DNA from 2 places in the Polaromonas sp. P5_D5 genome. Region 2 is predicted to be linked to the other one. Evidence: riboswitches for the same ligand, from Rfam matches in the RefSeq annotation. Region 2 holds a riboswitch; the other holds the start of a gene.
What was found. A riboswitch is a leader RNA that binds a small molecule or an ion and turns the genes downstream of it on or off. The one in region 2 is predicted to bind S-adenosylhomocysteine.

Region 1 (15,673 bases), on a different contig from region 2:
TGGCCTGCTGTCCGGCCAGACCGACCTGATGTTCGACAACCTGGCCTCTGCCAGCGCCAACATCAAGTCGGGCAAGCTGGTCGCTTTTGGCGTGACCACCATCAACCGCTCCAGCAGCTTCACGGAAATTCCGACCATCAATGACGTGTTGCCCGGCTTTCACATCAGCACCTGGTTCGGCATCTTTGGCCCGGCCAACCTCCCCAAAGCCACGGCAGACCAGCTGCAGAGGGCATTCGCCGACGCGCTCAACACGCCCGATACCGCAGAAAAGTTTGCACGCATGAGCGCGACCCCCAGCCCCATGAGCTCTGCCGACTTTGCCTACATGGTGATGAAAGAGCACGCCGATTATGGACGCCTGATCAAGGTCGCCAAAATCAAGCTCGACTAAATCGAAAGGGCGGAAAGGGCGGAAAGGGCGGCTAGCCTGGCGCCTTCCCCGCTTTTCTGCCAGACGGAAATCAGCCCGGCATCAGCCGGTCGATTTCCTGCTGCATGGCTTGTACCAGCTGGCTGTACATCTTGAGTTTTTCGCTGGTGTCGCGCAGCCGTTCGGCGATGCGCAGCGAAACGGCAAACATCAGTTTGGCCGCAGTCACCGGTTGCTCTTCCCCCATTTTTTCAAGCGCTGCGCGCGACAGCACGGCGCAGCTCACGTCGCTGCTGGCAGTGCATGACGCCAGCCGCGCCTGGCCGTCGACCAGGCCCATTTCGCCGATCAGGCTGCCGGGGCCCAGCACCGTGATGGTGACCGGCGTGCGGCGGCTGACCACAATGCTTTCGACAGTGACTTCGCCTTCGAGCAGCAGCACCATATAACCGGTATCGCTCTTGTCGCCTTCGCGGATGAAGGTCGTTCCCTCGGAAATCCTGCGCGGCGTCATGTAGCTGACGACAGTGAAAGCCTCTTCGGGCGTGAGCTGCATCAGGGCGGTTGGTGCAATCAGCAGCCTGGCGGCAAGCTCGGCCGTGCTGGAGCCCTCAATGGCCCGCATGCGGTCTTTGGGACGCATGGACTCGGGCGCATCGGGCGTTCCCCGCTGTTTTCTGCCGAACAGGTTTTCAAACATGGTGGCTCCGGCTATCCCCTGGACTTTTGTTGGTATCTCTTGCCATTGGTGCAAGGATATGGCGCGGGCGGCGTTCAGCCCTTAAAATGATGGTAACCCAAGGAGCGTTGCAGCGAACACAAGCGTTCGTCAGGCTTGGGTTACAGGCGGCGGCTTCCGGCGGCCCCTGCGGCAACGACGCTCACCTTTGCCTCAAGGTGAGTCCGTGTCTGAAACTGAATCTTTACCCAATGTTCCCCCCATGAAGCTGTCCGGCCTGGAGCCGGTCGCCATCGGCGCGGGCACGCTGTTTGTCAATATTGGCGAACGCACCAACGTCACCGGCTCCAAGGCCTTCGCCCGCATGATCCTCAACGGTGAATACGAGCAGGCGCTGGCCGTGGCCCGCCAGCAGGTCGAAAACGGCGCCCAGATCATCGATATCAACATGGACGAGGCCATGCTGGACAGCCAGGCCGCCATGGTGCGCTTCCTGAACCTGATCGCCAGTGAGCCCGACATCGCGCGTGTGCCCATCATGATCGACAGCTCCAAGTGGAGCGTCATCGAAGCCGGCCTGCGCTGCATCCAGGGCAAGGGAATCGTCAACTCGATCTCGATGAAAGAGGGTCTGGAGCCCTTCAAGCAGCAGGCCAAGCTGCTCAAGCGCTACGGCGCGGCAGCGGTGGTGATGGCTTTTGATGAAAAAGGCCAGGCCGACACCTATGAGCGCAAAGTCGAAATCTGCGAGCGCGCCTACCGCGTGCTGGTCGACGAGCTGGACTTTCCGCCCGAAGACATCATCTTCGACCCGAACATTTTCGCGATCGCCACCGGCATCGAAGAGCACAACAACTACGCGGTCGATTTCATCAACGCCACGCGCTGGATCAAGCAGAACCTGCCGGGCGCCAAGGTCTCTGGCGGCGTGTCCAACGTGTCCTTCAGCTTTCGCGGCAACGACCCGGTGCGTGAAGCCATCCACACCGTGTTCCTGTACCACGCGATCCAGGCGGGCATGGACATGGGCATCGTCAACGCCGGCATGGTCGGCGTGTACGACGACCTGGACCCTGTGCTGCGCGAGCGCGTCGAAGACGTGGTGCTCAACCGCACACCGGTCTACAAGCCGGGCGAGCCTGAGCTCACGCCCAGCGAACGCCTGATTGAAGTGGCCGAGACTGCCAGGAGCGGCGCCAAGGACGACAGCAAGAAGAATGAATGGCGTGCCCTGCCGGTGCGCCAGCGCCTGTCGCATGCGCTGGTCCACGGCATGAACGAGCACATCGTGACTGACACCGAAGAGGTCTACCAGGAGATCCTTGCGGAGGGCGGCCGGCCGCTGCACGTCATCGAAGGCCCGCTGATGGACGGCATGAACATCGTCGGTGACCTGTTCGGCCAGGGCAAGATGTTTTTGCCCCAGGTCGTCAAAAGCGCCCGTGTGATGAAGCAGGCCGTGGCGCACCTGCTGCCCTACATCGAAGCCGAAAAGCTGCTGCTCGAAGCCGCCGGCGGTGACGTCAAGACCAAAGGCAAGATCATCATCGCCACGGTCAAGGGTGATGTGCACGACATTGGCAAGAACATCGTGACGGTGGTCTTGCAGTGCAACAACTTTGAAGTCGTCAACATGGGCGTGATGGTGCCCTGCCATGAAATATTGGCGCGCGCCAAGGTTGAAGGCGCCGACATCGTCGGGCTGTCGGGTCTCATCACCCCCAGCCTGGAAGAAATGCAGTATGTGGCCGCCGAGATGCAAAAGGACGATCATTTCCGCATCAAGAAGATTCCGCTGCTGATAGGCGGCGCCACCACCAGCCGCGTGCACACGGCCGTCAAGATCTCCCCGCACTACGAAGGCCCGGTGGTGTATGTGCCCGATGCGTCACGAAGCGTGAGCGTGGCGCAAAGCCTGCTGTCCGACCAGGCCGCCAGATACATCGAAGAGCTGTATACCGACTACGACAAGGTACGCACCCAGCACGCCAACAAAAAGCAGGTACCGATGTGGCCGCTGGCCAAGGCCCGCGCCAATCCCACGTCAATGGACTGGGCCCACTACACACCGCCCGTGCCCAAGTTCATTGGCCGCCGCGTGTTCAAGAACTTCGACCTGTCGGAGCTGGCCCAGTACATCGACTGGGGTCCTTTCTTCCAGACCTGGGACCTGGCCGGAGCCTTCCCGGCCATTTTGAAAGACGAGGTGGTGGGCACCGAGGCTGTGCGCGTGTACGCCGACGCGCAGCGCATGCTCAAGCGCCTGATCGAAGGCCGCTGGCTCACCGCCAACGGCGTGATGGCGCTGTACCCCGCCAACAGCGTGGGCGACGACATCGAGATCTACACCGACGAGTCGCGCAGCGAAGTGGCCATGACCTGGTACGGCCTGCGCCAGCAAACCGAAAAAACCGCAATTGACGGCGTGATGCGCCCCAGCCGTTGCCTGGCTGATTTTGTCGCACCCAAGGTACTTGCTCCTGAATTGATAGCTGCTCGCGCTGAATATGCGGGCGCTGCGGGCAAAAACATCTCAAAAATTCCGGACTACATCGGTCTTTTTGCCGTCACGGCAGGCATTGGCGCCGAGAAAAAGGAAAAGTACTTCCTGGATGACCACGACGATTATTCGTCCATCATGCTCAAGGCGCTGGCTGACCGCCTGGCCGAAGCGTTTGCCGAAAGCCTGCACCAGCGCGTACGCAAGGATTTGTGGGGCTATGTGCCGGCCGAGTCACTGGACAGCGAAGCCTTGATCGCCGAAAAATACCAGGGCATACGCCCGGCGCCAGGTTATCCGGCCTGCCCGGACCACAGCGTCAAGAAAGAAATGTTCGAGTTGCTCAAGGCCGAAGAGGTCGGCATGGCGCTGACCGAAAGCCTGGCCATGACACCGGCGGCCAGTGTGAGCGGCTTTTATCTGAGCCACCCGCAAAGCGCCTACTTCAACGTCGGCAAGATCGGCGACGACCAGCTGCAGGACCTGGCCAAGCGGCGCGGCCTGAAGGCCGGCGAGTTGCAGCGCCTGCTGGCACCGAATCTTTAAGAGCCACTAATGAAACTCGAAGCGCTGCTGCAGGGATCAGGCGCCACGATCGGCGGCTTTTGCAATAGTGGTACATGCCTTAAAAAATGAGGTGGCAGATGGACAAGCAGCTTAAAGAGTACCTTGCGATCGTGTGGAAGAAGAATTCAGACGAGCCGGGCGTGCATGAAACGTTCTACGCACATAGCTATGAAGAAGTAGAGACAATGCTTGCAGAAAAGTACGGCGACGAGACAATAGTTTCCCTTACCGATGTTGAGGCCGCTGCCCGGCCACGTTAAGGTCGATGTCATTGGGGCAAATGGGAGTGATACGGGATTCACTTCCACCGAAAACCCTCTTGGCGTTGTGCGCCGCCTTCCGCGGACCGCTTCGCTGGATTCTGTGGGCGTCTCCAGGAACAACAGGCCGCGTTACCGTTGCAATTCGCGTTTACGGCGACTTTGCCGGAAAATAACCTGCGTTTACATAAATACACAGCCGCCTGCCAAAGCGTGTTTACCTTCGCGGCATGGGAAACGTTGAACAACCATAGATGAACTCCCGCCACGGGACCGATTGATTTCACCAGAGGGAATTGCCATGAACACATCCACCGAAACTCTTCAGCCGGGCCAGCAGGCCCCGTCGGCCAGCAAGCCCTTGTGGGCCGCCGTCGGCATACTGGGAGTGGCCGTTCTGGCCATGGGCGGCACCATGATTTACCAGATGCGCAACCCGGTCACGGCGACGCCGGTGGCACTCGCAGCACCGCAAGCCGCGCCGCTAGTGGCGCCGCCCATGGCCGCGGCCAGCAATGCGGCGGACGACATGGCTGAAAAGCCGGTTGCCGCACCCGCCAAGCCCGCGCCCGTGCCGACCAAGAAAGTGGTCAAGCCGACACCAAAACCGGCACCCGCCCCGAGTTATGCGGGTATTTCGCCCGCGCCGGCTCCTTATCCTGCACCGGTCGCCGTAGCACCGGCGCCTGTGTGCCATGTGTGCGGCGCGGTGGAATCGGTGACGCCGGTTGAGCGCTCCACCAAGCCGGCCGGCCCTGGCGTAGGTGCTGTGGCGGGTGGCGTGCTGGGCGCCGTGCTCGGTAACCAGGTCGGCCATGGTGGTGGGCGTACGGCAGCCACCATCCTGGGTGCGGTGGGTGGCGGTTTCGCTGGCAACGCCATCGAAGGGCATGTTCGCAAGGAAACGGTTTACCAGGTCGGCGTGCGCATGGAAGACGGTTCTCACCGCCTGGTAGAAGTTGCCCAAGCTCCCAGTGTTGGCAGCCGCGTGACGGTGGAAGGGGCGACCTTGCGGACCCAGGACGGCGCCAGTTACGGCCCCAAACCGCCGCCGGCCCCCGTGGTCACGCAGCAGCAGTCTCCCGGCTACAGCAACCGCTGATCTAGTCAGAGACCGGAAGGCGCGCAAGCTTTAGTGCGCCTGCTTGTGTGGGCGCTTGACCCGTTGAGTCTCCCTTCTGATGCCGCGCGGGATTCCTTCGCGCGGCACGCTCCCTCTTATGCTTCGACGGTGCGATGCTTGGCGCTATGATGGCCCCGCCATCACAAGGAGGATCGCATGCGTCGTTTTTTTGTGGCCGTGCTGGTACTTGCCGGAAGTCTGCACGCCTTCGCGGCAGGACCCAAACCCGGACTGAACAACCTGGAATTTGCCGGTGCGCACGACCAGAACACACCCGTACTGCTGAGCGCCGCCTCACGCCCCGTGCCTTTTCGCGGCGCTGATGGGCGTGTGCACATCGACTACGAGCTGCAGGTCACCAATGCGCGGGCCGCGCCGGTCAAGCTGGTATCGCTGGAGGTATTGGATGCCGCTTCCGGCAAGGTGTTGACCACCGTCGCCGGGGCGGATGTTGCCGGCACTTTTTCGTTGCTGGACGGCGCGGGCGGTGACAGCATCGGCGCGGCACAGGCCGGTTTGTTCTGGATTGACGTAGTGCTGGAGGCCGGCCAGGCTCTCCCCAAAGCCCTGTCGCATCGCGTGGTGACCTCCGCACCTGAAGTCAGGCTCACGGCCGCCGTCAAACCTGCGAGTGAAGGCCTTGTCCAGACGTCGCAAACCGGTGGCACCGTGTCTGTCAGCACTCGGCCCGCGCCGTTGATCGGCCCTCCGCTTGAGGGCTCCGGCTGGGTTGCGTTCAATGGCTGCTGCAGGGAGGTTCCGCACCGGCGTGCCGGCATCCCGGTGAACGGCGTTCTCTACGTCAGCCAGCGGTTTGCAATCGACTGGATCAAGATAGACGCGAACTCGCAGCAAAGCAACGGCGACAGCAACAAGAACGAAAACTGGCCGACCTATGGGCAAAAAGCGATTGCCGTAGCGGATGCCAAAGTGGTTTCCGTGCTCGACGGGCTGCCTGAGCGGGTGCCTAACGCCTTGCCGCCCGACACGACCATGCAAAACGTGACGGGCAACCATGTGATCCTGGACCTGGGACGTGGCTACTACGCGTTTTATGCACATCTGCAGCCGGGCTCGCTGAAGGTGGGTGTCGGCGACCGCGTCAAGCGCGGCCAGGTGCTGGCGCTGCTGGGAAATTCCGGCAACACCACTGCACCGCACCTGCATTTCCATGTGTCGGACGGCATCGGCCCCTTGTCATCGCAAGGGGTGCCCTACGTGATCGACGCGTTTACGGCCAGGGGGGTTGCTACGGACGTGACCGATCAGGGCAAAGTGGTGTGGACGGCATTGCCGCAGCAGCAGGCCATTCAGCGCGCCACCCTGCCCATGAATGGCTACGTGGTTGATTTCCCCTCTTTGAAGTGAAGCTTGGGCGCTGCGAGCTACGCATTCCCTTGACGCGTGGCACGGCCCCGGCGGCCACCGTACCAACATGTTCAGACTTGCACTAACCCTTTTTGGCGGCGATGCGCTCGTGAAGCGCTGGAAGATCTTTCTGGTGGCGGGCCTGCTCGCGGTGTTGCTGGGTGTCGTGGTGCTGATAGACCTGGTCGATGGTGTGACCGACATGGCCGGCTGGGTGTTCGGCGCCGTGTTGCTGTTGCAAGGCCTGGTGGAACTGGTGATAGGCACCACACACACGCGTGCGCGGCGGCGCTTTGAAATGTTGCGCGGCGCGGCCATGGTGGTGTTTGCCTGTCTGCTGCTGGACTTCCCCTGGGACAATTCGATTGCTGCAGGCGTTCTTTTCGCCGCCGCATTTACCTTCAATGGACTGGTCCGCATTGCGTCAAGTCTTTTGATCCGGTATCCGAACTGGCGCATCTCCAACATCATCGGTTGGGGTTATCTGGTCATGGCGATATTGCTGGTGACCGACTGGCCCCTGCCTTCCGCGATGAACGTGTCTTTTTGCACCGGCCTTGCACTGATGGCGGGCGGCTACGTCGTGATGCGCGGCGCCTGGCGCCTGCAACGCTTGCCGCCGGGGTCACGGCTTGCGGCCATCGAGCTCTATAAAAGGAAAAGGGAGATGGGTGCCAGTACGCCGCTATCCCCCCCGCCCGCAGGTGCCAGCATGTCCGGCGAACAGATGGTGGTTCACATCTGGACCGCCGTGGATCAAAGCGAAGAACGCATCCGGCTTCCGCTGGTCGACCGGTACATCGCGGCCCTCTCCCGCAAGGGCAGCGTTACTACCGGCCATGTCGCGCTGGAGTGCGGGCCGCAGCTGTATATCAGCCACCATCCACGCGTGCGCCTGACCATCACGCAGCGCAATCTTGTCGACCAGGTGCGCGCCACACAAAGCAATGACCATCCAGGCATGTGGCTTCCTTCTTATGAGCAGGAAGCCGGTGCGACGCGCCCTTCAACCTTTCGCATCCGCTTTCGCCTGTTTAACCGCGGCCACCTGCAGTCATTCTGGGAAGCGTACCGTCAGGACGACACCTATAACCTGACGCACCGCAACTGCTCGGTGGTCGTGACCGAGGCTATCGACGCCGCGATGGAAGGTGTATTTGCCGACAAACCTTTCTGGCGAACCCTGCTGCGCCTGGCCTTTCACCCCGACATGTGGCTGGCCGGAAGCGTTCGGGTGCGTGCCGAATCGATCGCGTGGACACCCGGGTTGGCGCTGGATTATGCCGGCGCGATCCGGCGCATCACCCATCCGCATCAGGACTTGAGGGTGCACCTTGCGCGCTGGTGGAAGACGCGCCGGCCCCAACGTCAGCGCGCAAAAAAAATCCCTTGAAAGCTCAGCGAGAAGGTTGACCTGCGCTGTGTGAAGGTCGGACTCCCGAAGTCCGGATTTAGTGGCCGTTCCAGGGTCTGGCGACACCCATCCAAAAGGAAAAAGCATCAGGGCTGACGAACCTCAAAGGCGCAGTCCTTGCCGCAGGCAACCTGTCTGCGTTCGACAGCCGGTGCATGTACGGCGCGTGTCGCACGGGTGCTATTGGCCATTCCCGCTTGCGGGAGCTGCATGGGCCGTAGATACCGCCCTCTGTCCGTTGTGAGGGATTCCGTTCACAAAAGCCGCAGTCACGCCTGGCTCAACAGCGGTTTCTTCGGGTATTTCCGCCTGCTGCCAAAAATGTCCACTTGGTTTGCATCGGCACAACGAAAAATTACATAAGGAAACATATACAACTAATAGGGTTGTTAAAAAGTTCCACTTCTGTCACTTCAGACTAACAAAGTAGTAAATTTAGTATTAGAAAAATCGCAACATAGTTAATCTTCGTACTGTTTGTTACCTGTATGTTGTCTGACATGAGACATGCCGAGTGAACGCTGTACGTCCTCTGCCAGCGTTGACTCGGTGCTCCTGCGGACTGCCTACCGGCACGGTTCCCAAGCATTCAAAGAGTCGAACTGCCTATGTTGTCCTCGAAATTTCTGGCGAAAGCCTCTGCCGGCTCCTTGCTTCGTGCTGCGGCTCTCGGATTGGCCATTGGATTGATGCCCGTTGCGGCCCAAGCCTTGACGGCTTCGGTGACCGCGATCATTCCGGCACAGGGGATGTATCCCGGCGAGACGGCAACCTTGCGGATTACCTTGTCCAACAGCGATCCGGTGCCCGCCACCAACGTGGACTTCAGCAACAGCCTGCCTGGCCTTCTGCCCAACGGCCTCAGCGTTGCGTCTGCGGCCATAAATGGTTGCGGTGGGGCTTTGACCGCCAACCCGGGAACTCAGGCGCTTGCCCTGGCTGGCGGTACCATACCTGCCGCCGCCGGCGGGATTGACGGCCAGTGTGTCATCGATATTCCGGTGACGGTCGGCACCTCGACCGGCAACGCAACCTCCTATGCGTATCAAATCCTCAATGGCGCGGTCACCAGTACCGGCGGAAGCAACGTTGGAGACGTGTCGCAGACCTTTACGGTGCGGGCGCTGCAGCAACCGCAAATTTCGAAGGCATTCACCAGCTCGACGCTGGTACTGGGAGGCGCTTCGACACCTCTGACCATCACGCTGGTCAACCCGAACCCGGTGGCAATTTCCGGGTTCAGCATCACCGATAACTTTCCCCAGCTCGGTGGCAGCGCCATCATGAAGGTCGCGGCAACGCCCGGCGCGAATGCAACCTGCACCAGCGGTCCGGTACCGGCCTTCAATCCCGCACCGGCAGCGGGCGCAACCAGTGTGACCGGCACCGGAGATCTGCCGGCAAACGGGAGTTGCACCTTCGTTGTGAATGTGGAGGCGAACCAGACCAACGGCCAGTTCTCGACCGGTGCCCAGAACAACATCATCAACCGGAGCACCGACTTCACCAATGTGCTTGGACTGCCCGCCCAGGCCAATGCGCAGGCCAGCGTGACGGTCCGGTCTCCGCTCGGTGTGTCCAAGGGCTTTACGCCCAGCACCTCCCTTTCAAGCGGTGCCACGGGCTTTCTTACCCTCACCTTGAGCAATAGCGGCAATACGCCACTGACTGTCACCACCTTTGATGACACGCCGATCGACGGGATTGGTGGCGTCGACCCGACAAAAGGGTTAAACGTCACATCGGCGGTGACCAGCTGTGCGGGCGGCGCCGCTGCCGCGATCAACAGCAACAAAGGCGTCAGGCTGACCGGCGGGACCATTCCCGCCAATGGCAGCTGCACGGTGACAGTGAACTTCACCGCAGCTGTTCAGGTGAACGGCGTGCCGGTGACCTACACCAACAGCATCCCCCAAGGCGCCGTGGATGTGGGCGATCCCGCCATCAAGAGCCAGGCGGTATCGGCCACCATCCTGGTTGCCGACGACCTCCGTGTTCTCAAATCGGTACAACCCACGACACCTGTGGCGCCGGGCAACCCGATCCAGTACCAGATCACCGTGCAAAACTTCGGCGCTGGTGCGATCAATACCGTATCGGTGACGGACAACTTCACCAACGGCCAGACATTCCTCACCGGCACGATCAACGGCTTGAATTACACGCCGACTGTCAGCGCGGGCTGCGGCAACGTCAACTCTGCGAGCGCACTGGGCAGCAATGCGCCGGTCTTTACCATTGACACCGTCCCGGCCCGCACCAGTGTCAGCGTACCGGGTGCCTGCACCATCACCATGTGGGCCATGGCGTCCACTGTTGCGGTGGCCACCTCGAACAACGTCATCGCTGCCGGTGGGGTTTGCTACAACGGCGGCGCCACTTGCAACGGGGGTGCTTCCAACTCCACCAGCGTAGGCACCAACCCGCCCGTGCTCGCTGCAACGAAGGCGTTTGCCCAGTCCTCTCCCGGCGCCAGCACGTTTGCCGAGGGAACCATTGTCCGCATGACCATCACGCTGACGAACAAGTCGGCGAACCCACTGACCAACGTTGCGGTCTCGGATACTCTGCAATTGGCAACCAGCGGTGGGGGGCAGCTTCGCATCGCCAATCCGGCCAACGCGGCAAGCACCTGCGGCGCCCCCGCCATCACGGCGGTTGCCGGTTCCACTTCGATCGGCATCACTGGCGGCACCGTTCCGGCTCGCGCCAACAACGGCACGGGTGCGGACGGCAGCTGTAACTTGCAGGTGGATGTCGTAGGGCCGGCCGGCGTTTATAACAACACCGCGACGGTCGACGGCACCGAAACCTACGGGAACGGCACGACACACACACTGGGTACGGTATCAACCAACACCCCCCAGCTGACCTACACCTCCGCGCTGACCGCGAACAAGAGCTTCAATCCACCCAGCGTGTCCTCGGGCGGCAAATCAACGGTCACGGTTCAGCTCCTGAATTCGAGCGCGCTTGCACTGACAAACGTCAGTGTGACCGACCCACTCCCGGCGGGCATGGTGCTGGCCACCCCGCCCAATGCGCAGACGACCTGCGCGGGAAGCACATCCATCACGGCTGTTGCAGGGGCAGGCAGCGCAACCCTGACCGGTGCCAATGTGGCGGGCGGCGGAAATTGCGCCTTCCTGTTTGATGTGGTGGCAACAGGTGCCGCGAACTGGGTCAACAGCATCCCTCCCAACGGCATCCTCGCGGACGGCGGCGTGCGTAATGTCACCGCCGTTGTCGGCACGCTGCTTTTCAATGCCCCCACCGGCCTGGCCGTCAGCAAAACGACTTCCATCAGTTCCCTGGCCTTCCCCGGCCAGGTGAGCCGGCTGACGATCAACATATCCAACGGGTCCCAGGCGGTTACCAACCTGGACATCACCGACTACTTCACGGTCGGCGGTGTTGCAGGCGGCACCAACAATGGGTGGGTGGTGACACCTACCCCGGCAACCGCAACGACGTGCCCGGGCGGGGTTGTGACCGCTGCGGCGGGCGCGCGATCGGTCCGTCTGTCAGGGGCAAACCTGGCGGTAAACGCGACCTGCCAGATATCGGTCAACGTGACGTCTGCCGTAACCGGTGGCAACACGAACACCATTCCGCCCGGTGCCATCATCACCGACCAGAACCTGACCAATGCCAACCCGGCAACGACCAGCCTGGCGATCAGCACGAACATTGGCATCGTCAAGCAGTTCACGCCCAACGTGGTGGCGCCGGGTACCCGGTCCCGCTTGCGCATCACTTTCTATAACCCGCTTTCACAGCCCGTCAGCGACCTGGCGGTCACCGACACCTTGCCGGCCGGCGTGACTGTTCCCAGTGGCGCGAATCCGACGACGACATGTCAGGGTGCGACGGTCTCTTCGACGGCCAACACGGTGCAACTTTCGGGCGGCATCATCGTCGCCGCGGCCGGAAATGTGCCAGCAACCTGCCAGGTGGAAATCGACGTCTTTGTGGCGGCGCAAGGCGACTATGTCAACACCATTCCAGCCAACGCACTAACGGCAAGCGCGGGCGGCAATGCCCTGGCGAACACCCAGCCTACGAGCGATACGCTGCGCGCGAAGTCACCGGTAGTGGTGCACAAGGCCTTCAGCGCCCGCACGCTGGATGCAGGCAATCCTGTCGGGTTCACAACCGGGTCCGACACCAAGGCGCCTGGCGCGGTGTCGGTGATGACGATTCGTTTCGACAATCCCAACAACACACAGCTCAACGGCATGACCTTGACGGACGCATTGCCCGCCGGACTTGTCGTCGCGCCTACGCCAGCTGCGGCCACGACCTGTGCAGGCGGCACTGTTGTTGCCGCAGCGTCCGCCACCAGCGTTCGCCTGACCGGGGCCACACTCGCAGCCAATGGGTTCTGTACCGTCACGGTGAATGTTCTGAGCAACATTTCGGGCGTGTACACCAACACCATCCCGACCGGGAGCATTACTACCACCGAGGGCGTCACCAACCAGGAGCCCACCAGCGCACAGCTCATTACCTCCACCCCGCCGACCGTCGGCAAGCAGTTCACCCCTGCGGTGATCCCACCAAGCGGCGTATCGCGCCTGAGCATCGTCATCGGCAACACGAATGCCGCAGCAATGACCTTGAGCGCGGATTTTGACGACGTCCTGCCGACGGCACCCGGCCAGATCCGTTTGACGGCAGCTCCGGGCATGACGACCTCCTGCGGTGGAACTGTCGTGGCTGCCGCCAACGCCACCAGCGTGAGGCTCAATAGCGGCGGCACGATCCCCGCAGGTGGCTGTACGATTGATGTCAATGTGACGGGGCTGACGGCTGGCGTACACACCAACAACATTCCCGCCGGTGCCCTGCAAACGAATCTGGGCAACAACCAGGCGCCTGCCAATGCGACGTTGACGATCAGCACCCTTGGCTACATCTCCGGCAAGGTTTTCAGAGACAACAACGTCACGCCCAACGGCACCTTTCAGAACGGCACCGACACGGGGATCGCCGGGGTCGGCATTGAACTGCGCAGCGGCGCAAACTGCAGTGGCGCACTGCTGACGACAGGAACCACCGATGCGCTCGGCAACTACCTGTTCTCCTCACTGGCAGCCGGCAGCTACTCCGTTTGCCAGCCAGCGCAGCCCGCGGCAACCACCAACGGCATCACGACCGCCGGCCCCATCAGTGGCATCAATGGCAGTACGGGTTCAGCCGGTGCGGCATCCAACCCCACGGCTACCACCAGCCAGATCACCAACGTGGTTCTCAATGGTGACGGCGCAGCCGCCGAAATTTCGGGCTCCGCCAACAACAACTTTGCCGAAGTCGTTCCTTCGACCATTTCAGGCAAAGTGTTCAAGGACCTGAACAACAACGGCGCACAGGACGGCGCAGACGATCCGCTCGCAGGCGTCACCATCGAGCTCAGGGACGCAGGCAATGCACTGATCGCGACCACGGTCACCGACGCGACGGGCAACTATTCGTTCGGCAATCTTTTGCCTGGAACTTACAGCGTGGTGGAGCCCGCACAACCCGCCGGCACCTCCAACGGCATTACCACCGCGGGTGCTGTTCCGAATGGCGGAACACCCGGAACGGCGACCACACCGGCCGTCACACCGAGCCGGATCAGCAGCATCGTGCTGCCGCCCAATACGGTTTCGAGCGGCAACAACTTCGCCGAGGTGTCCAATGGCGGCACGATTTCCGGCAAGGTCTTCCTGGACTATGACAACAGCGGCCTGATGAATGGAAGCGATCACGGCATCGGCGGACAGACGATCAATCTGACGGGCACCGACATCAATGGGCTCGCTGTCTCCAGGTCAACAGTCACGCTGGCCGACGGAACCTATAGCTTCACCGGGTTGGCCCAGGGTACCTATACCGTGACACAGCCGTTGCCCCAGGCGACGGGCACGACCAATGGCCAGACCATTGCCGGTAGCACGGGTGGAACGGCGACCTTGCCAGTCAATCCGGTGTCCTCGATCTCGAACATTCCGCTCGCCACCGCTAACGCCGTGTCGGCTGACAACAATTTCGCTGAAATCCCGGGCAATGCGCCTGATCTTGCGATCGCCAAAACGCACGCGCCGGTCAGCTTCGCCCAGGGATCCAGCACGGGCTTCTACACCATCACCGTCTCCAACGTCGGTGCAGCGGCGACGTCCGCCACCGTGACGGTGGTCGACACCTTGCCCGTGGGTATGACTGTAGCTGCCGTCAATGGCGGCGCAACGTGGTCTTGCTCCAACACCGCCACAACCGTCACCTGCAACACCAACAGCGTGATCGCATCCGGGGCGACGGCGCCCGTTATCACGGTGCGTGTTGCGGTGGCTGCCGGTTTGTCCGGACAGGTCCTGGTGAACACGGCTGTGGTTTCCGGCGGCAATGAGCCCAGCGGCTTTTCCGGCAACAACACGGCAACCGACCCCACGGCGATCTCCGATGTGGCGGCGGTACAGGGCAGCGTGTGGCGCGACCTCAACCATGACCGCATCAAGGACCCAGGTGAACCATTGGTCCCGGGCTGGATCGTCGAGCTGACACTCGGCGGCGTGGTGGTGGGTACCACCACCTCCGACGCAAACGGCGCTTACAGCTTTCCCAGCGTGGCGCCGGGCTCGGGTTACCAGATCCGCTTTCGGGAGCCCACAAGCGGGCGCATCTATGGACGCCCAGTGCCCAATGAGACCGGATTGCCCTATACGAATGGACAGGTGAATTCGACCTCCAACCCGGCCGGTGCGAACAATACCGACGGAACGTTAAGAGGCCTTACGCTAACCGCTGGCACCACGACCTTGGCCCAGAGCCTGCCGCTGGATCCGAGCGGGGTGATTTATGACGCGGTCAGCCGTCAGCCTGTACCCAACGCCATCGTCACACTCTCGGCCCCAGGCCTCACCGCAGCCGACGTGATTGGCGGCAGCCTGACGCAGACCACCGGTGCTGATGGTTCTTACCAGTTCCTGTTGCTGGGCGGCGCTCCGGCAGGCGCGACCTTGTACACGCTGACGGTGACGTCGCCACCGGGCTACCTGCCCGGTCCGTCGGCGATTATTCCGGCCTGTACCGCGACCCTGGGCGTGGGCCTGGCGCCTCCGAGCCCAGACCCGGCATTGGTGCAGAACAGCAACTTCGCACCCACAGCGGGCGTGCCGCTGCACAACCCCGCAGCTTGCCCCAACAACACCCTGGCCCTTGCGGGCGGTGCGGCCACGACCCAGTACTTCTACACGTTCACCTTCGCCGCAGTTCCAGGCTCTGCCAACGTGTTGAACAACCATATCCCGCTGGACCCGGTGTTGGGTGGCGCGATTGTGATGACAAAGAGCACACCGCTGGTCAACGTGGTCCGTGGCGACCTGGTGCCGTACAACATCACGGCGA
Region 2 (15,673 bases):
AGACCGCGTGCTGGAAGTCGACCAGACGCCCATCGGCAAGACGCCGCGCTCCTGCCCGGCTACCTACATCGGTTTCTGGGACACGATACGCAAGCTCTTTGCCGACACGCTGGAAGCCCGCGCACGCGGCTATAGTGCCGGGCGCTTTTCGTTCAACACCGGCGAAGGCCGCTGCCCCACCTGCGAAGGCGCGGGGGTGCGGACCATCGGCATGAGCTTTCTGCCCGACGTGAAGGTGCTGTGCGAAACCTGCCACGGCGCGCGCTTCAACCCCGAAACGCAGGCCGTGACCTGGCGCGGCAAAAACATCGGCGACGTGCTGAAGATGGAAGTGGACGAGGCGGTGGATTTCTTCTCTTCCATGCCCAACATCAGCCACCCGTTGCAGTTGCTGAAAGACGTGGGCCTGGGCTACCTCACCCTGGGGCAGCCGTCGCCGACGCTCTCGGGCGGCGAGGCGCAGCGCATCAAGCTGGTGACCGAGCTCAGCAAGGTGCGCGACGACATCACGCGCCGCGGCCAGAAGGCGCCGCACACGCTCTACGTGCTGGACGAGCCCACGGTGGGTCTGCACATGGCCGATGTGGAAAAGCTGATCCATGTGTTGCACCGCCTGGTCAACGGCGGCCACAGCGTGGTGGTGATCGAACATGACCTGGATGTGATCGCCGAAGCCGACTGGGTGATTGACCTGGGGCCGGACGGCGGCAATGCGGGTGGACGCGTGGTGGCTTCGGCTCCGCCCGAGGCTGTCGTCAAGCTCGGCACGCATACCGGGAAAGCCTTGGGAAGCGTATTGAACAGATAGCACCCCCGTCGGATGCTCGCTTCGCGTAGCACCTTCCCCCCTCGAGGGGGCGGCGCCTGCGGCCTGGCTAAGCCAGTTCCGCGGCCCCTGCTGGCAGAGATGGAGTCAACGCTGCGGCAGGCTTTGCTATTGAATTAATAGCTGCTTGCGCTGGTCCTGTATGGTTGAAACGCTTAAAACACCCAAAACGCCGAAGAAAGTGCTGACACCGACGTGACAACCTTTCAGGTGTTGCCCTGATGCGATGGCGGCTTGCTGCACGCATGATATGGGCTCAAGCCGCCATACTTTCAGGATCAGGAGATACACCGATGCAACGCCGCCCTTTACTGCAGATCACCGCCGCCCTGGCCATTTCACTCGCCGGCGCGTGGGGTGCGGCCCATGCGCAAAATTTCCCGGTCAAACCGATCAAGCTGATCATCGCCTTCCCGGCGGGCGGGCCCACCGACATCACCATGCGTTCGCTTGCCGACAATGCCTCGAAGATTCTGGGCCAGACGGTGATCGTTGAGAACAAGCCCGGCGCGGGCGGCACCCTGCCGGCCCAGCAACTGCAAAGCGCGCAGGCCGACGGCTACACGCTGGCGCAGATTCCGCTGGGCGTGTTCCGCCTTGGCTACACCACCAAGATCAACTGGGACCCGGTCAAGGACATCAGCTACGTGATCAACGTGACCGGCTACGCCTTCGGCATCGTGGTGCCGGCCGACAGCCCTTTCAAGACCTGGGCCGACTTTGTCGCCTATGCGAAGGCCAACCCCGGCAAGCTGACCTACGGCTCGACGGGCACACTCACCAGCCCGCACCTGACGACCGAACTCATCGCGCAAAAAGCGGGCATCACATTGCAGCACGTGCCCTACAAAGGCAGCGCCGACCTGATGCTGGCGCTGGTCAGCGGCCAGCTGATGGCAGGCGCCGACAGCACCGGTTTTGCGCCGCAGGTCGAGGCGGGCAAGCTGCGCGTGCTCAATACCTGGGGCGAGAAGCGGCTCGACAAATTCCCGAACGCACCCACCCTGAAAGAGCTGGGCTATGACATCGTGCAGAACTCGCCCTTCGGGATAGGCGCGCCCAAAGGCACGCCGCCCGAAGTGGTCAAGCGCCTGCACGACGCCTTCAAGAAAGCAATGGAAGAACCCAGCTACGTCGCGGCGCTGGGCCGCTACGACATGCTGCCCAACTACCTGAGCTCGGCCGACTACACCAAGTTTGCGCAAGACACAGTTGGGCGCGAAAAAGTGCTGATAGACAAGCTTGGGTTAGCTAAGCCTAATTAAGCACACCCCTATCGGACTCACTGCGTGTAGCCCTTTTCCCCTTGCAGGGGACGGCGCCTGCGGCCCGGCAAAGCCGGTTCCGCGGCCCCACTGATTTGGGCTCAGCGTCCAGTTTCGTGGATACCAGCCAGCACGAACACTTCGCCGGCCAGTTGTTCGGCCAAGGCCGGCTCAACGCCGGCGCCAAAAATCAAACGGTAGATGATGGGGGCCATCATGTGGTCCAGCACCTGCTGTACGGTGGGTGTGGCGTCGCCGCGGGCCTGGGCGCGTTTGACCAGAACCGTGGCTTCGTTGCGGCGGTTTTTCAGGCAATTGGTTTCTTCTGATCCCGCCAGCGCGGCAGCGGCCTTCAGCAGTGAGGCATTGCCTGGCTTGTTGAGGTGGTTGATCAGTTCCTTGGCCCAGGCCGTGAGTTCGGCTTTCAGGTCGCCCGTCTCAGGCAGGGGGCGGTTCGGGTCCAGCCGCTGCTGGGCGGTTTCGCCGAGCAGGCCGTTCACGTCGCCCCAGCGCCGGTAAATGCTGGAAGCACTCACGCCGGCGCGCTCGGCCACGGCCGGCACGGTGACTTTGTCGCGGCCCTCCTGGGCAATCAGTTCTTCCAGCGCCTTGCGCACCACGATTTGCACCTGGGCGCTGCGTCCGCCGGGGCGTTTGTTCTGGGGCGTTTGGAGGGTGCTCATCAGGGCGAATTCTAGCCTAAAAGCAACGATGTTTGCGTTAATTTTTGAACGGGTATAGAATTTGCAAACGCGAATAAATTAGCTTTAAGAAAGTTGAGCGTTCCCCATGGCTACCCCTGCTGCTCCCGCCGATCCCTCATTGCAACCATCCCGCCCGACGGCGGCCCACTGGCAACTGCCGCCCGCAGCCGCCTTCCCCCTGCTGGCGATCCTGTTGTTCGCGTTCTTCGTGGCGGGCAGTGCGCCGTCGCCGCTGTTCGTCGTCTTCCAGCAGCAGTGGGGTTTTTCCCCTGCGCTGCTGACGGTGGCGTTTGCGATTTACGCGATTGCGCTGCTGGCCTCGCTGCTGGTGGCTGGCTCACTGTCTGACCACATCGGCCGGCGGCCTGTGGTGTTTACCGCCTTGCTGCTGCAGGCCGGCGCGATGCTGACTTTTTTGCTGGCCGGGAGCATCAACGGCATCATTGCTGCGCGCATCGTGCAGGGCATCGCCACCGGCATGGTCGGCGGCGCGCTGACGGCGGCGGTGGTGGAGGCCGCCCCCGCTGCGCAAAAACGCCTGGGCGCGATGATCGGCAGCGTCTCGCCGCTGGCGGGCTTGGCCGTGGGCGCGCTGCTCACCGGTATCGCCGTCAAGTTCACCTTGCACCCGGTGCCGCTGGTGTTTGGCGTGCTGGTCGCCATCTGCGTGGTGGGTGCGGTGGCCACGCTGTTCCTGCCCGAAAGCGTCACGCCGCGCCCCGGCGCGCTGGCTTCGCTGGTGCCGCGCATCTCGGTGCCGGTGCAGGCGCGCGCCGAATTTGTGCGCGGCGTGCCGACAATGCTGGCGGTGTGGTCGCTTGCGGGCCTGTACCTGTCGCTGGTGCCTTCCGTGCTGCAGCAAATCTTTGGCATCCACGACGGCATCGTTAACGGCCTGGCCATTGCGGCCTTCTTCGGCCTGGGCGCTGCTTCGCCGACTTTGTTGAGGCGCTTTTCGCCCGTGCGCATGAGCGCCATCGGCATGAGCTTGCTTGCCGTGGGTGCAGGTCTGGTGGTCCTGTCGCTGGCCACCCGTTCCGTGGCGCTGTTTTTCGCGGGGACGGCGCTAGCCGGTTTCGGCGGCGGCTCGGCTTTCTCCGCGCAGGTGCAGACGCTGGCGCCGATGGCACAGCCGCACCAGCGGGCGGAGTTGTTTTCTGCGCTGTACGCCATCAGCTACCTGGCCTTCAGCGTGCCCGCCATGCTGGCAGGCCGCTTGATCGCACCGTTGGGCCTGCCCGCTACGGTAGAGGGTTATGCCGCGCTGGTTCTGGCGGTAGCGGCTCTCGGCGCCTGGTTGCGCTGGGGCTCAGTGCGCCGCCAATATAGCTAACCCCTGCTGACGCTCACTTCGTGTAGCGTCCCTTCCCCTTCAGGGGACGGTGCCTGCGGCCGGGCAAAGCCCGATCCGCGGCACCCGCTGAGGTAACGCGGGGCAGCCGCGGTTGTTAATCCAGTAAAGCGCGCGCCATTTCGGTGAAACCTGCGCCGCGCTCGCCCTGGGTGACATAGCGCGGCAGGTGCGCCAGCTGCGGCACAAAGCGCGCGATGTTGGCCACACCCACGCTGTTGGCAAAGGTCTTGAACATCAGCTGGTCGTTGGTCGAATCGCCCACATAGACCCATTGATCCATCTCGGCGTCCAGGTCGCGCTGCCAGAGCTGCCGGACGATCCAGCGCGCGCCTTCGAGCTTGTTGTGGCTGCCATACCAGCCGTTGATGTGGATGCTGCTGACGGTGGCGTGCATGCCCTCGCTTTTCATCAGTGCCACCACCGCCGCGATTTGCGCGTCGCTCAGTTGCACAAACTCACTGTGATCGATGGCGATGTCGGTTTCACGGCCCGGCGAGTCGGTGGCGCGGGTGACGCCCGGCATCTCGCGCTCGATGCGCGCCAGCACGGCCCGCATGCGGGCGAAGTTGGCAGCGCGTGTCGCGGAATCCTGTTGGTATATTTTTGATAGCTGATTGCGCAAGACTGGTGCGGCTTGCGGGGCTTTTTTGTCTAAAACCTGCGCCGGCAGCAGCGCCACCGCACCGTTCTCCGCCACGATGGCATCGACCGGCCAGCTTGCCGCGAAGGGCTCACTCCAGCCTACGGKCCGCCCGGTGATGGCTACCACCTTGAGCCCGGCGGCATTCAACGCACCCAAAGCCTCCAGCGCATCGGCGGTGATCGCTCCCTCGGTGGTCAGTGTGTCGTCGATGTCGGTGAAGACGCCGGTGATCTGTGCGCGCTCGGTGAGCGCCCAGGATGTGAGGTCCTTCATCGTTGCTTTCTCAGTATCTCGATGCCCATCAGAACGGCAATGCCTGTGATCAACAAGCCCGCGATCCCCTGGATCCAATCGTTGAACCACAGTTCCCCGGGCTCGAGCACCGCTTCGGAGGCATTTTCGGGATCGTAGCGCACGGCCACCGTGTCGCCTTTCTTGAACGCAGCCTCGAATAGCTCGGACTCTTCCTTCGAAAGGCAGCTGTCCGCCGCGCGCACACGTTGGCCGGTGAAGGTTCGGCCCTGCACCTTGTAGCTATAGGTGGCAAGCTGCTCATAGCAACTGGCTCGCTTGTCGGACGTGGCCTTTACGCTGGACGAAAGTATTTGCGCGCTGCCTGTTTCCCAATCGAGGGTTTGCAAGGCCCGGTATGCCTTTGATGCGAAGCTGGCGCTCATTCCCGCACCCATGATCAGGAACAAGGCACAGTAGACGGGCGCCAGACGGGGGTACATCAGGCCGCCCCGAAACCTGGATGCCCTACGGAAGAGGGGCGAAAGTGGCGGGCTGCGGACTCTTGCATGGTGAAATTCTCGCATGGTGTGGGCCCCCACGGTCGCTCACTGCGTGTAGCTCCCTGCCCCCTCGAGGGGGCCGCCCGCCTGCGGCCCGGCAAAGCCGAAAAATTGGCACACCCCTATCGGGCTCACTGCGTGTAGCCCTTTTCCCCTTGCAGGGGACTGAGCCTGCGGCCCGGCAAAGCCGGTTCCGCGGCCCATGCGGGTTGAAGCGTTCTTTGGGCGCGATCGGTGATGGCGTATTTCACCAGCGGGGGCCGAGGGTCCGGCTTCGCCGGCCCCAGGCGCCGCCCCCTTGAGGGGGGAGCAGGCTACACGAAGTGAGCCTGAACGGGGGAGTTCGGTATAATCGTGGCTTCCTGAGGAGCGTTGCAAGCCACACCATGTGGACCAGGCTCAGGACTTCATTGCAACCACGCTCACCCGCAAGTGCTCTCTCAAGCCGGGTGAATGACTGAATTCCCCCGCTGTTTCGAAAGCGCCTTGCCCGTGGCGATTTTGCCCAGTTGACGTTTGAATTTGGAGAACCGTATGAGCGCCGTCCTGAAACCTTCCACCGACTACACCATTGCCGATATTTCGCTTGCCGCCTGGGGCCGCAAGGAACTGAACATCGCGCAAACCGAAATGCCCGGCCTGATGGCCATCCGCGAAGAATTCGCGAAGGCGCAGCCGCTGAAGGGCGCGCGCATCACCGGTTCGCTGCACATGACGATCCAGACCGGCGTGCTGATCGAAACCCTGCAAGCCCTGGGCGCTGAAGTGCGCTGGGCTTCGTGCAATATTTTCTCGACACAAGACCACGCCGCCGCCGCGATTGCCGCCGCCGGCACGCCGGTGTTCGCCATCAAAGGCGAGACCCTGGCCGACTACTGGGACTACACCCACAAGATCTTCGAATTCAGCGGCGCCAAGGGCACGCCTGAAGAAGGTCCCAACATGATCCTGGACGACGGCGGCGACGCGACGCTGCTGATGCACCTGGGCACCAAGGCCGAAAAAGACGCGAGCCTCATTTCCAAGCCCGGCAGCGAAGAAGAAATCTGCCTGTTCAATTCGATCAAGGCCAAGCTGGCGCAAGACCCGACCTGGTACAGCCGCCGCCTGAAAAACATCATCGGCGTGACTGAAGAAACCACCACCGGCGTGTTGCGTTTGAATGAAATGTCGGCCAAGGGCACGCTGGCCCTGCGCGCCATCAACGTGAACGATTCCGTCACCAAGAGCAAGTTCGACAACCTGTACGGCTGCCGCGAATCCCTGGTTGACGCGATCAAGCGCGCCACCGACGTGATGGTCGCCGGCAAGGTCGCACTCGTGGCCGGTTACGGCGACGTGGGCAAGGGCTCCGCACAAGCCTTGCGCGCACTGAGCGCCCAGGTGTGGGTGACCGAGATCGACCCCATCAACGCCCTGCAGGCCGCGATGGAAGGTTACAAGGTCGTGACCATGGAATACGCTGCCGACAAGGCTGACATTTTTGTGTCCGCCACCGGCAACAAGAACGTCATCACCTATGAGCACATGGCGAAGATGAAAGACCAGGCCATCGTCTGCAACATCGGCCATTTCGACAACGAGATCGACGTCGCATCGCTCGAAAAATGCACCTGGGAAGAGATCAAGCCGCAAGTCGACCACGTGATCTTCCCGGACGGCAAGCGCATCATCCTGCTGGCCAAGGGCCGCCTGGTCAACCTCGGTTGCGGCACCGGCCACCCGAGCTTCGTGATGTCGTCGAGCTTTGCGAACCAGACCATCGCGCAGATCGAGCTCTTCACCAAGAAAGATGCGTACGAAGTGGGCAAGGTTTATGTGTTGCCCAAGCATCTTGACGAAAAGGTTGCCCGTTTGCACCTGAAGAAGGTTGGCGCTGTGCTGACTGAACTGAGCGACGAGCAGGCTGCGTACATCGGTGTCTCTAAAGCCGGCCCGTACAAGGCCAACACCTATCGCTACTGATTTTTCCTGGCTACTGCGCGACCCGATAGCGGCGTTGCGGGTCCCGATCAGGCAATCCTCATGCACCTCAAGTGCATTCCGGTTGCCTGACGCCCGCGCCTTGCTCTCGGGCCGCTCGCTACGCCCTTAAGGCTGTTGCTGGAATACCGGAAGACACTACATGCGCGCTGACCTATTCCTCGTCGAACACGGCCATGCCGCCACCCGCTCGCAGGCCCAGCGCCTGATCGCTTCGGGGGTGCAGTGGCGTCCTGAAGCCGACGCTGCCTGGAAGAAGGTCGCCAAGAACGGCGACGAGATTCCGCCCGGCGCTGAGCTGCAGTTGCTGGACACCACCGAAGCCAAGTACATCTCGCGCGGCGGGCTCAAGCTCGAAGGCGCGCTGAAAGCTACCGGCCTGAAGGTGGATGGCTTGCGCTGCCTTGACGTGGGCCAGTCCACCGGCGGCTTTACCGACTGCCTGCTGCAGCATGGCGCATTGCAGGTGGTGGGCGTCGATGTGGGCCACGGCCAGCTGCACGCCAGCCTGCGTGAAGACCCGCGTGTGGTTTGCGTCGAGGGCCTCAATGCCCGTTCCATGACCGCGGCCGACCTGGTGGCCGGCCATGCGGGCGACAGCGGCGACATGGATTTTCCGGATGACTTCGATGGCGATGGGGATGACGCCGACCTGGATGAAGCGAGCCCAGCCGCAGAAGCCAACTTCGACTTCCTGACGGGTGATTTGTCCTTCATCTCGCTCACGCTGGTGTTGCCCGCCGTGGTTCGCCTGCTCAAGCCGGGCGGCGACCTGCTCATGCTGGTCAAGCCGCAGTTTGAATTGCAGCCCGGCCAGATCGGCAAGGGCGGCATCGTGCGTGACCCGGCGCATTTCGAGTTTGTCGAAAAGCGCTTGCGCGATGCCTGCGCAGCGCTGGGACTGGAAGTGAAAGCCTGGCTGGCGTCGCCGATTGAAGGCGGCGACGGCAACCGCGAATTTTTTATCCAGGCTGTCAAGGGCCAGGACGTGGCGGGCGAAGACCAGCCACTGCCGGCCGCACCGCAGCGCAAGATTGCCAAGCGCGTGCCACGCAGCGAAATGCGCGCCTCCCGCGCGCCGCACGAAGACTCCGAACTTGCGCATGCCGGCCAGCCTGGCCCTGCGCGTGGCAAGCGGCGTGACAGCAAAACCGACACGACAAATAACGACGAGTGAGATCCGTGATGAGCCTGAATCTTCCCCTCAGTTTTGAATTCTTCCCGCCCAAGACACCTGAAGGCGCCGAGAAGCTGCGTGTGGCGCGCCAGGCGCTCTATGCGCACAAGCCCGAGTTTTGCTCGGTGACGTTTGGCGCGGGTGGTTCCACGCAAGACGGCACTTTCGGCACGGTGAACGAAATCCTGGCCGAAGGCGTGGCGGCGGCCTGCCATTTCTCGTGCGTGGGCGCCACCAAGGCCACGGTGCGCCAGCAGCTCACCACCTTGCAAATCATGGGTGTGAAACGCCTGGTCGCCCTGCGCGGTGACCTGCCCAGCGGCTACGGCGCGGGCGGTGAGTTCCACTACGCCAGCGACCTGGTGGCCTTCATCCGCGCTGAAACCGGCGACACTTTCCACATCGAAGTGGCCGCTTACCCGGAAATCCATCCCCAGGCCAGATCGGCCGATGCCGACTTGCAGGCCTTTGTGCAAAAGGTCAAGGCCGGCGCCAACTCGGCCATCACACAGTATTTTTTCAACGCCGACGCCTACTACCGTTTTGTCGACGACGCGCAGGCTCTGGGTGTGGACGTGCCCATTGTGCCCGGCATCATGCCCATCACCAGCTCTACGCAACTCATGCGCTTTTCCGATGCCTGCGGCGCCGAGATTCCGCGCTGGATCCGCCTGCGCCTGCAGGGCTTTGGCGACGACACCGCGTCCATCAAGAGCTTCGGCCTGGACGTAATCACCGGCCTGTGCGAGCAGCTCTACGCCGCAGGCGTGCCCGGCATTCATTTCTACACGATGAACCAGGCCGCAGCGACGACCGAAATCATCGGGCGACTGCAGCGCGCCTGAGGCTACACGCCATGCAGCAGGGTGCACGCCGGTCTGCCGTCACCCTCAGTGCTGCGGTGCTGCTGGCCTTGCTGGCCGCATGCACCACGCCGCCACCCAACAAGCCATCCACCGTGCCGGGTGCTGCTGCACCGGCGCCGCGTCCTTCACGTCCCGCCACCGATGCATCGCCCGCTCCCAGCGATAGAACCGACGAGGTGCCGCCTTCCGCCGCTGCACCCAGGCCGTCGCTGCTGGCCGGCGAAGTGCCCCGCGAATTCCAGCGCGGCCAGGCTTCCTGGTACGGCCCGCGTTTTAACGGCCGGCGCACCGCCAGCGGAGAACGCTTTGACATGCAGGAGTTCACCGCTGCGCACCGCACGCTGCCTTTTGGCACCATGGTGCGTGTGCACAGCCTGGTCAACGGCCGTGATGTGGACGTCCGCATCACCGACCGCGGACCCTACAGCGGCAACCGCATCATCGACCTGAGCCGCGCCGCGGCGGAAGAGCTCGGCATGTTGGGCATGGGGCTGAAGGAAGTTGTGCTGCTGGTGCCGGAGTCCACACCGGAGGTCGCGACGACACCCGCGCCTGCGGTCCGGAAGCGCCCGCCTGCAAGGCGGCGCCCAGCGGCGCCGCGTACGCCGCGCTGAATCGCCCCGCTGACGAGGCGCGCTCGCTCAATTCACAAAAGTCACGTCGTCCCTGGCCTGCGGCGGGATCTTGATGGCCAGCGCCTTGACGGGCCCGCTGGTCACCAGCGTGCCGCCGTGTGCCGTGCCTTTGGGAATGATGATCAGCGTGCCCGGCTTGAACTCCTTGCGCTCGCCGCCCAGCCACATGGCACCGCTGCCTTCGATGATGTACTGGATCTCGTCGGTTTTCGGGTGAATGTGTTTGGCCACATTGCCGGACTGAATGCCGATGGTGGCGTTGTCGGTGATGACCAGCCCTTTCGCATTCATTTCAGGGTTTGGGGTGCCGGGAATGTCGCCGTGCTTGAGCGCCGCAAGGTCAATCATCGCCGGCGCCAGGGGCACGGCCTGCGCATGCGCATCGGGCAGGGCGTGCTGGGCCAGCGGCGACAGCGCAATCCCGGCCACAAAGGCAACGGTGACGGAAAAGCCGAGGACGGTGGTGGTGTGGCGCATGGAATCCTTTTTGTGGGGTGTTGTGTATGGGCGGGCCAGTATGCCCATGTTGCGACGGGCTTGCCAATAGCGGTGACCCGACCCGGCAACCGGTCGTTTCGTTTCAGCGCAAATCCCGCTGGCACAGCTTGGGTTGTATGTTGGGGTGCTATATATTTGATAGCTTATTGCGCTTGTCTGTATTGGCCTGAAGGCTGTTTTCATGCTGAAAATAGCCTTGAAACCGGCGAAAAACAGCTTTAGCTCGCACATGAACGTTTGCGGGGCCGCTTTTGACGCTGTTTTGGGGCTTTTTCACGCATGAGATTGGCCTCTAGCCCAATAGATACAAGCGCAAGCAGCTACGAATTCGATAGCAACCTGCCGGCACAAACTGGTGTCGGGTCAGGTCAGCGTTCGACGGCTACACCCGATTTCACCCGGCTGCACACAAGGTCAATCCAGCCGCCAGCGCAAACTGCTTCAATTTATTAGAATTTCAGTAATTCCTGAAAATTCAATAAACCAAAGAGGCCCCGCGCCATGAACCTTGCCCCCTTAACCCAGCGATTTGTCCTCCATTTCGGTGAAATGGGCAGCCGTTGGGGCATTAACCGGACTGTTGGGCAGATTTATGCCTTGCTGTACGTCTCGCCACGGGCCCTGAATGCCGACGAAATCGGCGAGGCGCTGGCGTTTTCGCGCTCCAACGTCAGCATGGGGCTGAAGGAATTGCAGTCGTGGAACCTGGTGCGGCTGCAGCACCTGCCGAACGACAGGCGCGAGTATTTCAGTGCGCCGGAAGACGTCTGGGCCATCTTCCGCACACTGGCCGAGGAACGCCGCAAGCGCGAGATTGACCCGACGCTTTCCATGCTGCGCGATGCGCTGATGGAACACCCGGCCAACCAGGACGACATTCACGCCCAGGCGCGCATGAAGCAGATGCACGATTTGATCGAGCTGATGACGGGCTGGCTGGCCGATGTGCAGAAGATGGACTCGGCCACGCTGATGAGCCTGATGAAGATGGGCGCCAAGGTGCAGAAGCTGCTGGAGGTCAAAGACAAGGTCGCCAGCAGCATGAAGGCCGGTTTGACAGGCCGCACCGCATCCAGCAAAGTGGCGGCGAAGCCTTCCGGCGAGCTTCCCGGCCCAGCAGCAGCTGCTGCCAACCTTCCCGACGAAAACAGGAGTTGATGATGGACGGTTTAGACGCATTCCTGTTGGCCCGCATCCAGTTCGCGGCCAACATCACCTTCCACATTCTGTTTCCCACCATCAGCATTTCGCTGGGCTGGGTGCTGCTGTACTTCAAGCTGCGCTTCGTGAAAACCAAAGCGCAATACTGGATGGACGCCTACCAGTTCTGGGTGAAAATTTTCGCGCTGACCTTTGCCCTCGGTGTGGTCAGCGGCATCACCATGAGCTTCCAGTTCGGCACCAACTGGCCGGGCTACATGCAGAAAGTGGGCAACATCGCCGGGCCGCTGCTGGCCTACGAAGTGCTGACGGCCTTCTTTCTGGAGGCCACCATGCTGGGCGTGATGCTGTTTGCGCGTGAACGCGTGAGCGAAACCATGCACACCATCGCCACGCTGCTGGTGGCGGGCGGCACCACGCTGTCGGCTTTCTGGATATTGGCGCTCAACTCCTGGATGCAGACGCCGGCGGGTTTTGAAATGATCAACGGCCAGGCGCATGTGACGAGCTGGTTCGAGGTGATCTTCAACCCGTCCTTTCCTTACCGCCTCACGCACATGCTGCTGGCGTCGGGGCTGACGGTGGCATTTCTGGTGGCGGGTGTTTCGGCCTACCGCTGGCTGCGCAACGATCGCGGGGCAGAAGTCATGGCCGGCCTGAAGACGGGCATCTACATGGCTGCGATGCTGATTCCGCTGCAGATCGTCGCGGGCGATCAGCACGGCCTGAACACGATGGAACACCAGCCGGCCAAGCTGGCCGCCATGGAAGGCATCTGGAAGACCGAAAAAGGCGTGCCCGCGATTCTGTTCGCATTGCCGGACGAAAAGGCCAAGGCCAACCACTACGAAATCGCAATTCCCAAGCTGGCCTCGCTCTACCTCACGCACAGCCTGGACGGCGAGGTCAAGGGCTTGAACGAGTTCGAGGGAAAACATCCGCCGGTTGCGCCGGTGTTCTGGGCGTTTCGCATCATGGTAGGCGTGGGCATGCTGATGTTGGCCGTGAGCTGGGCCAGTGTGTTGCAACTGGCCCCATGGAAGAAGGACCCGGCGCGCACGCTCACGGTGTGGCATGCCCGCGTGCTGGTCGCCATGACATTCGCCGGCTGGATTGCGCTCATCGCCGGCTGGTATGTGACCGAAATCGGCCGGCAGCCCTGGCTGGTGACGGGTGTGCTGACGGCGGCTGAGGCGGCTTCAAAAGTGCCGGCGCCGCGCATCGCGTTGACGCTGACGCTCTACCTCGCGCTGTATGCGGTGCTGCTGGTGTCTTATGTGTCGGTGGTCTTCTACCTCGCGCGGCACAGGAAACATGCGGACAAACCGTTCGGCGATGACAGCACCGCCGGTGCGACCGAGAAGGACCTCAACGTTGTGAACTACCCCGAAAAAGAAGGAGCTCCCCATGCTTGACCTTGCCCCTGACCTGACGCAAGCCGCCGGCTGGATGCCCATCGTCTTCCTGGTGGTGATGGGCCTGGCCATGCTGGCCTATGTGATTCTTGACGGCTACGACCTGGGCGTGGGCGTGTTGATGCGCACCGCCGGCGATGACGACAAGGACACCATGATCGCCAGCATCGGCCCCTTCTGGGATGCCAACGAAACCTGGCTGGTGCTGGGCGTAGGCATCTTGCTCACGGTGTTTCCGTTGGCGCATGGCGTCATCCTGGGTGCGCTGTATTTGCCTGTGGCGTTCATGCTCATCGGCCTCACGCTGCGCGGTGTGGCCTTTGACTTCCGCGTGAAGGCGCGCGCCAGCCACAAGCCGCTGTGGAACCGCATGTTCTACACCGGCTCGCTGCTGGCAAGCTGGTCACAAGGTTACATGCTGGGCTCGCTGATCACCGGTTTTGCGGCGACCTGGTGGACCATCGTCTTCAACGCGGTCATCGGCGCGGCGCTGGTCGCGGCGTATTGCCTGCTCGGCGCCGGCTGGCTCATCATCAAATCCGAAGGCGAATTGCAACTGCAAGCCGTGCGCTGGGCCAGGCGCAGCCTCCTGTTCACCGTGATCGGTATCGGCGCCATCTCGGTGGCCACACCGCTGGTGAGCCAGAGCATTTTCGACAAATGGTTTTCGTTTCCGAACATCGTGCTGCTGCTGCCAATCCCGGCGGCCACGGCGGTACTGTTTGGCGTGATTTTCCGCAGCCTGCAGCGCCTGCCGGTGCGGCTGGCACAAGGCAATGAATACGGCGCATGGGTACCTTTTGGTGCGACGGTGGGCGTGTTTTTGCTGGCCTTCTACGGCCTGGCTTACAGCCTCTTCCCGTGGCTGGTGATCGACAAGCTGACGATCTGGCAGTCGGCCAGCGCGCCCGAGGCCATGGGCGTGATCCTGGCCGGCGCAGCGGTGGTGCTGCCGATGATCATCGGCTACACCGTGTTCGCTTACCGTGTGTTCTGGGGCAAGAGCACTGCATTGAAGTACTAGCCCCACGGTCGCTCACTGCGTGTAGCTCCCTGCCCCCAAGGGGCCGCTGCGCCTGCGGCCCGGCAAAGCCGAAAAATGGGCACACCCCTATCGGGCTCACTGCGTGTAGCCCTTTTCCCCTTGCAGGGGACAGTGCCTGCGGCCCGGCAAAGCCGGTTCCGCGGCCCCTGCTGAGTTAAAGAGTTCTTTGGGCATTACCAGTGGGGGCCGAGGGTCCGGCTTTGCCGGCCCCAGGCGCCGCCCCCTGAAAGGGGGGAACGGGCTACACGAAGTGAGCCTGGACGGGGGTTACAAACTGATCTCAGGCGCGGGCGCGATGGATTCGAGTTCGAGCAGAAAGGCTTCGGCTGATTCGTAGCGGTGCTCGGGGCTTTTGGCCATCAGCTTGTTGACGACGCCTTGCAATTCCGCATGCACTTCGGGAAGTGCGGGGGTATCGGCATTCAGGTGTTTGGCCAGCAGCAGCTCGAGCGATTCGGCAACGTAGGGCCGGCGGTTGGCCAGCATTTCGAACAGCATCACACCCAGGCTGTAGAGGTCGGACTGCGCCGTCACTTTGCGACCGGTGGCCTGCTCGGGGCTCATGTAGTAGGGCGTTCCCACGACGTCGCCGTGGTGGGTTTGGGTCAGGCCCATGCTGGGGGCCTGCAGCATGGATTTGGCGATGCCGAAGTCGGCCAGCGCCACGCTGCCGTCGGCGCGCAGCATGACGTTTTCAGGCTTGATGTCGCGGTGGACAATGCCGTGCGCATGGATGGCCGACAGCGCCTGGGCGACCTCGCGCGCCACCGTCAGCGCCTGCGAGCGGGCCAGGTCGGGCCCGAACAGGCTGCGCAGGTCACCGCGTTCGAAGTACTCCATCGCGATGTAGGCGTGCTCGTCGGTGAATCCCTGGTCGTAGATCTTGATCACGTGCGGATGGTCGATCTTGCAGAGCAGGGCGTATTCCTGGATGAAGCGCACCAGGTGTTCCGAGGCTTCCTTGCCCCGAGAGTCCAGCACTTTGAGCACGATCGGCAGGCCGTCGGATTCACGTTCGCTCAGGTAGACCTCGGTCATGCCGCCGGCGCCGATCTTGCGCGTGATGCGGTAGCCTTTGAGGCGTACCGCCTCGCTGCTGGCGTCAAAGCGCAGGTCTTTCAGCGCCGAGAGCTTGGCGTCCAGCGCGCCCTTGACCGCGCGTGCGGTGATGTCCGAATTGGCGCGCACGGCGTCGCTGATCTCGCTGGCGCGCTCGGTCAGGCTGGCCATGCCATGGATCTTGTCGTCCATGGTGGTGATGAGGCCTGTGACCTCGGCCACATCGATGGCGAGGTTGCGCCCGGGCA

Region 1: another riboswitch for S-adenosylhomocysteine. It lies ahead of metH (methionine synthase); the one in region 2 lies ahead of ahcY (adenosylhomocysteinase).

The regions. Positions count from the first base shown of each region.
Region 1 is NZ_JBFUMJ010000004.1:94,260-109,932, reverse strand. It holds gene ACXJKE_RS16915 (Bug family tripartite tricarboxylate transporter substrate binding protein) at 1-394, shown strand, start outside; gene ACXJKE_RS16910 (Crp/Fnr family transcriptional regulator) at 465-1,073, opposite strand; S-adenosyl-L-homocysteine riboswitch at 1,167-1,263, shown strand; gene metH (methionine synthase) at 1,279-4,098, shown strand; gene ACXJKE_RS16900 (hypothetical protein) at 4,197-4,379, shown strand; gene ACXJKE_RS16895 (glycine zipper 2TM domain-containing protein) at 4,681-5,481, shown strand; gene ACXJKE_RS16890 (M23 family metallopeptidase) at 5,659-6,870, shown strand; gene ACXJKE_RS16885 (HdeD family acid-resistance protein) at 6,938-8,263, shown strand; gene ACXJKE_RS16880 (beta strand repeat-containing protein) at 8,893-15,673, shown strand, end outside.
Region 2 is NZ_JBFUMJ010000011.1:6,642-22,314, forward strand. It holds gene uvrA (excinuclease ABC subunit UvrA) at 1-808, shown strand, start outside; gene ACXJKE_RS22845 (Bug family tripartite tricarboxylate transporter substrate binding protein) at 1,120-2,091, shown strand; gene ACXJKE_RS22850 (TetR/AcrR family transcriptional regulator) at 2,193-2,774, opposite strand; gene ACXJKE_RS22855 (MFS transporter) at 2,881-4,128, shown strand; gene ACXJKE_RS22860 (HAD-IIB family hydrolase) at 4,244-5,065, opposite strand; gene ACXJKE_RS22865 (DUF3592 domain-containing protein) at 5,062-5,469, opposite strand; S-adenosyl-L-homocysteine riboswitch at 5,945-6,017, shown strand; gene ahcY (adenosylhomocysteinase) at 6,121-7,551, shown strand; gene ACXJKE_RS22875 (TlyA family RNA methyltransferase) at 7,712-8,746, shown strand; gene metF (methylenetetrahydrofolate reductase [NAD(P)H]) at 8,755-9,591, shown strand; gene ACXJKE_RS22885 (septal ring lytic transglycosylase RlpA family protein) at 9,603-10,226, shown strand; gene ACXJKE_RS22890 (cupin domain-containing protein) at 10,254-10,724, opposite strand; gene ACXJKE_RS22895 (GbsR/MarR family transcriptional regulator) at 11,247-11,903, shown strand; gene ACXJKE_RS22900 (cytochrome ubiquinol oxidase subunit I) at 11,906-13,321, shown strand; gene ACXJKE_RS22905 (cytochrome d ubiquinol oxidase subunit II) at 13,314-14,345, shown strand; gene ACXJKE_RS22910 (protein kinase domain-containing protein) at 14,634-15,673, opposite strand, start outside.